2 regions of the Vibrio sp. SCP2 genome follow, and region 2 is predicted to be linked to the other one. Evidence: predicted binding sites of a transcription regulator. Region 2 holds the regulator's gene; the other holds the start of a gene.
What was found. Region 2 encodes CRP, which controls carbon source genes, mostly activating them, when cyclic AMP is high. Its sites were predicted from a motif close to TGTGANNNNNNTCACA; they were not measured.
Positions count from the first base shown of each region.

Region 1: the regulator CRP is predicted to act here: its motif matches at 1,919-1,934, upstream of gltB (glutamate synthase large subunit).

Region 1 is NZ_JCAFVV010000004.1:209,131-212,309, reverse strand. Features, by position in the region: gene gltB (glutamate synthase large subunit) at 1-1,680, opposite strand, end outside; gene mnmL (tRNA modification radical SAM protein MnmL/YtqA) at 2,213-3,160, shown strand.
Region 2 is NZ_JCAFVV010000006.1:164,621-167,799, forward strand. Features, by position in the region: gene AC5O63_RS16790 (DUF1338 domain-containing protein) at 1-650, shown strand, start outside; gene crp (cAMP-activated global transcriptional regulator CRP) at 849-1,481, opposite strand; gene AC5O63_RS16800 (phosphoribulokinase) at 1,724-2,593, opposite strand; gene AC5O63_RS16805 (YheU family protein) at 2,682-2,894, opposite strand; gene AC5O63_RS16810 (hydrolase) at 2,935-3,179, opposite strand, start outside.

The DNA of each region.
Region 1 (3,179 bases), on a different contig from region 2:
CTCTGGTGACTCAGCAAGCAGGTTCTGATCTTTACCTAGGTAAGTGTTCAGAGACATAACCATGCGCTCACGAATCGGGTCGATTGGCGGGTTAGTTACCTGAGCAAATAGCTGTTTAAAGTAGTTTGATAGATGTTGTGACTGGTGCGAAAGAATCGCTAACGGCCAGTCAGCACCCATTGCAGAAAGTGGCTCTTTGCCATCTTTCGCCATCGGTACGATGATTTCGTTAACTTCTTCAGAACTCACGCCAAATGCTTGTTGCTTGTGCAGTAGCTTCTCTGGCGATGGTTGGTTGAATTCGTTGCTTGCATCAGGAAGCTTCTTCAAGCTCAGTAGGTTTTCTTCAACCCACTTTTCGTAAGGCTGTGCCGACGCAATACCATCTTTCACTTCTTCATCAGAAATGATGCGACCTTGTTCTAGGTCAGCAACGAAGATACGACCTGGCTGAAGGCGACCACGGAACTCAACGTTCTCTGGCTCAATCTCAACCACGCCAGACTCAGAAGCCATCACTAGGAAGTCATCTTTAGTCACTGTGTAGCGAGATGGGCGCAGACCGTTACGGTCAAGCGTTGCACCGACTTGTACACCATCGGTGAAACAGACTGAAGCTGGGCCATCCCAAGGTTCCATCACGTTCGCGTGGTATTGGTAGAACGCACGACGAGTTGGATCCATGTTTTTGTTTTCTTGCCATGCTTCAGGGATCATCATCATTAGCGCATGTGGCAGGCTGCGACCAGATAGAACTAGTAGCTCAAGTGCCATATCGAAGTTAGATGAATCCGAGCTACCTTCCTGACAGATAGGCAGTAGCATGTCGATCTCGGCCTGAGTGAACAGGTCAGATTCAATGATTGCTTCACGAGCTTTCATCCAGTTCAGGTTACCGCGAACTGTGTTGATTTCACCGTTGTGAGCAATGTAACGGAAAGGCTGTGCTAGACGCCATTTCGGGAATGTATTGGTAGAGAAACGAGAGTGAACCAGTGCCAGTGCACTCACCATGGTTGGGTTCTGTAGATCTAGGAAGTACTGAGGTACTTGTTCCGTGGTTAGCTGACCCTTGTACACCACTGTCTTGTAAGACATAGAGTTGATGTAGAAATCATCGCCAATGTTAGAAACGCTTTCTAGACATACGCGAACTGTGTAGTTTCGCAGTACGTAAAGTTTACGCTCTAGTTCTTCAGGTGTGATACCTGGGCCGCCTGAGACAAACACATGCTCAAACTGAGGCTCGGTGCTTAGAGGGTCTGCGCCGATCATTGAGTTGTCAGTAGGTAGAACGCGGTAGCCAATAACGTCTAGCTCTAGACGCTTTGCATTACGTTCTAAAATATCGCGACATTGTGCGCGTTTGTGTTCATCTTTAGGGAAAAGTACAACACCGACACCGTATTTCTCAAAAGAAGGCAGCTTGATACCAAGCTTTACTGCTTCTTCTAACAGAAATTCATGGGGCTTTTGCAATAAGATACCTGCACCGTCACCACTACATGGGTCACAACCTTGACCACCGCGGTGTTCCATACGGGCTAGCATATCCAGTGCCTGAGTAACTACTTCGTGTGATTTACGGTTTTTAAGGTGAGCAACAAAACCGATACCACAAGCGTCATGCTCCAGTTCCGGAGTATATAGACCTTGGGCATTTTGCTCTCTATCTACCATAGATACATCCTTCCAGTTCAGTAGGCGCAAATGTGCTAGTCGAAACTAGTTCTACGTCCTGTCCTTTATAGTTTTGATTCGAAGTCAGCCTAGGTTGGCGACTTTGATTCCTTTCCGTATCTCGCAGAAAAATATTGCGAGAAAAACAATCCTTGGTGGAATCCCGTTTTTTAGTATCACAATCTAGTGATTTATATAGGTGGGAGTGGGATAACACCGACGTTTCACCGAGTTTTTATGTAAGTAAAATCACAAAAAACAGCGAAATCTGTAAGTATCCTACAATTTAGTAAGGATGAAATGCAATCAAAACTCGATGCTGTTGCCCACTTTTTTTGGGTTATAAATGAATATTATGTTTAACTTTTGCGTAACAATCTGGTTGAGGCACGTTATTTTTGCATGTTTATTGATATTGATTAATGCTTCGCCTGTTTGAAATCGCTACCTTTCCTCCTCCATTTTTTTCAGAATTGTAATTTAATTACATAGATCTTAATGAGACTCATTTCGATCTAATAAGAGGTTAGTCATGCAGCTTCACGAGTTGGTCAACACCATAGGGCAAGACCTTCAGCGCCGTTATGGAGAAAAAGTCCATAAGCTCACGTTACATGGTGGATTTAGTTGCCCAAATCGAGATGGGACGATTGGTCGTGGCGGCTGTACTTTCTGTAATGTTGCTTCTTTTGCGGATGAAGAAGCGCAGATCAAAAGCATTCATGAACAGTTAACCGATAGAGCGGGAGAAATTGTTCGTGCCAAGCGCTATCTCGCCTATTTCCAAGCCTATACCAGTACATACGCTGAAGTTCAGGTGCTTAAGAACATGTATGAAGAAGCACTTAAAGCGGCTGATATTGTCGGACTTTGTGTCGGCACTCGACCTGACTGTGTGCCAGATGCTGTGTTGGAATTACTATCTAGCTACGTAGAGCAGGGATATGAGATCTGGCTTGAGCTTGGATTGCAAACCGCCAACAACCAAACCTTAAAACGCATTAATCGCGGTCACGATTTTGAGTGTTATGCTGAAATTACTCAGCGCGCGCGCGAGCTTGGCATTAAAGTTTGTACTCACCTTATTGTTGGATTGCCCAAAGAAACGCGTGAAGACAATATCGAGACGCTGAACAAGGTGCTTGAGGTGGGAACCGATGGAATCAAGCTCCATGGGCTGCACATCGTTGAAGGTAGCACCATGGCTAAAGCGTGGAAAGCGGGTAAATTGGATGCGCCCGAGCTTGAAGAGTATGTCGCTATCGCGAGTGAAATGATCCGCATGACTCCCCCGGATGTGGTTTACCATCGAGTCTCTTCTGCTGCTCGTAGGCCGACTTTACTCGCCCCGCTTTGGTGTGAGAATCGCTGGCTAGCAATGACAGAAATTGGCCGAGCACTTAATCGCCAAGGTGCACAAGGGTCTTTGTTAAATCAACCCTTTATATATACAAAACCAATATTAAAGGCTGATAATTAAGCAATAAGCTGATATCTTT
Region 2 (3,179 bases):
AACCTCTGGGCATTGCGACCCTTGCACAACCATTCTTAGACGTAGGCTACAAGCCATGCGGTGATTATGTGTTTGAAAGCAAGAAGCTTGTTGCTAAACATTATGAGCACCCAGACCCAAAACAGCCTAAAGTGTTTATTAGTGAACTGAAGGTTGAAGAGTGTTCTGCTGAGCTACAAGCTATTGTCGCTAAGCTTGTCGAGCAATTGGACACCAGTAAGCTAAAAGGTCATGAGTTCTTGTATGGCGGTCGTTTGTGGGACATTAGCTTTGCTGACTTCCAGACGTTAGCGAAAGAAAGTGAGTACGCTTCTTGGCTGGCAGCACATGGTTACGGCGCTAACCACTTTACTGTTAGCGTCAATCAGCTCAATGCATTTGAAGAAGTGAAAGGCGTCAATGACCACCTACGCGAGTCCGGCTTTACCATCAATGAGTTTGGTGGCGAAGTGAAGGGGTCTCCTGATGTGCTGCTAGAGCAATCTTCAACGATGGCGGATAAAGTAGCGGTAACCTTCACGGAAGGTACAGAGATTATCCCGGGTGGTTTCTACGAGTTTGCTAAGCGCTACCCAATGAGCAACGGTGAACTTTATCCAGGGTTTGTTGCAGCCTCTGCTGATAAGATCTTCGAGAGTACTAACGGGTAGGAAGAGCTGAGAACGGGCTGCGCCCTAGAGATGCGGGAACGCTGCGCTTCGAGAGAGTTTGATCTCGGATGTGGAAAGGTGTTCTATCTCGAAGGACGAAGTCCGCTCCGTAGCGTTCTCGATTCTCGCATCCGATATAAACAAAAAGCCACCAATGTTTCCATTGGTGGCTTTTAAAATTTTAACGGTTAATCGAAATTAACGAGTACCGTAAACCACGATAGTTTTACCGTGTGCAGAAATTAGGTTCTGCTCTTCTAGCATCTTCAAGATACGACCTACTGTCTCACGAGAACAGCCAACGATTTGACCGATTTCTTGACGAGTGATCTTAATCTGCATGCCATCTGGGTGAGTCATCGCATCTGGTTGCTTCGCTAGGTTTAGTAGCGTTTGAGCAATACGGCCAGTTACGTCTAGGAATGCTAGGTCACCTACTTTTTGGCTAGTCACTTGTAGGCGGCTTGCCATTTGCGCAGATAAGCGCATTAGGATGTCTGGGTTCACTTGGATAAGCTGACGGAATTTCTTAAATGAGATTTCCGCAACTTCACAAGGAGATTTAGCACGAACCCATGCTGTACGCTCTTGGTCTTCTTCGAATAGACCAAGTTCACCGATAAAGTCACCTTGGTTTAGGTAAGAAAGGATCATTTCCTTACCTTCTTCGTCTTTAATAAGAACCGCTACTGAACCTTTTACGATGTAGTACAAAGTTTCAGCTTTCTCGCCCGCGTGAATTAGCGTGCTTTTTGAAGGGTACTTATGAATATGACAATGTGAAAGAAACCACTCTAATGTTGGGTCGGTTTGAGGTTTACCTAGAACCATAATATCTCACTTCCTCTGCAGGGTACGCTTGCCGCTTTCCATATTTTAGCTAAGCCTTAATCAAGACCTACTAGGATAAGAGCACTTTACAAATGCTGCAAGCCAACTTGTGTTTCGGTAAGAAATAGTATCCTTTTTCGAAAACGATTTCTTGATTTTAATCGGGTACAACTGGGGTTTTAGTACGCAAAACTGTGCACATGATCACGGTATGAAAAGTAATCGTGTTCTAGCTGTGGGTATTAACCAATTTTGCCCGTTTCGATGAGCTGTTGAAGTATCGGTTTAACGATTAGCTCCATGGCAAAACTCATCTTACCGCCAGGGACAACAATCGTGTTGTGACGCGACATAAATGCCCCATCAATCATTGCCAGTAGATATGGGTAATCTACGTTTTTAATGCCTCGCAATCGAATAACAACAAAACTCTCATCTAAACTCGGAATGCCTTTGGCGTTAAGCGGGTTAGATGTGTCGACGGTAGGGACACGTTGAAAGTTAATATGAGTACGAGAAAATTGGGGAGTAATGTAGTTCAGATAGTCATCCATTGAGCGGACGATAGAGTCCATCACCGCTTCACGCGAGTGACCACGATCGCGGGTATCACGAACGAATTTCTGAATCCATTCAAGGTTCACGATAGGCACCATGCCAATCAGAAAATCAACATGCTGTGATACGTTAACCTCGCCATCGACAACACCGCCATGTAGACCTTCATAAAATAGGACGTCGGAGTTTTCTGGCAGATCTTGCCAAGGTGTAAAGGTGCCTGGCATTTGGTTGTATGGAACGGCTTCATCGAACGTATGCAGGTAACGGCGGATTTGACCGACGCCTTCTTGACCGTACTTGCGGAAAAACTCTTCAAGTCCATTGAAGTCGTTCGCCTGAGGGCCAAAGTAACTGATATGGCGGCCTTGCTCACGTGCCTTACGGATTTCAACGTCCATCTCAGGGCGCGTAAAGCGGTGGAAGCTATCGCCTTCAACCCATGCGGGTTTGACGTTCATCATATTGAACATCTTACGGAAAGCTTCAGAAGTCGTTGTGGTACCAGCTCCAGAGGAACCAGTGACCGCAATAATCGGGTGTTTTGCTGACATGACAAACCTTGTCGTAATCTAATCCTTTAAACGAAAACCACTATAGCACGCTTTAGTGGTCAGTCACTGTATGCGATGCGCTAAAGTACTAAAACTTTCGTTTGAGTTGAATATCGACGGTTTCGTGCAGTTCAGAGAAGACAACAACCGCTTCCCCTGATTCCAACTGGGTACGTATTTGATCGACTTTGTCTTGCAGCGAGATCTCGACATCCCCATAGTCTGTCCCTTCACGCAGGACAAATTCCCGAATGAGATTTTCTAGTGTTGCTGGCTCGATTTGTTGCCATGGAACGATCATAAATACCTCTTTATTTTATGATTTAGGCCAAGGTGATTGGCTACGCAGAGAGAGCCAAACTTTCATAGTATGCAGGTAGTGCCTCTTCGAGCCAAAACCTCGGTTTTAACGCACTGCCGGTGACAAAACCAACATGCCCACCTTGTTCAAACAGTCGGTAGTCAATGTTATCAGGCAAGACATATTTTGGAATCACAGCATCAGTCATGAACGGATCGTCTTTCGCATGGATGATCTGTGTGGGTAGAGTGATTTCTTTTAGGCGATGGATGCCCGAGCAGCGCT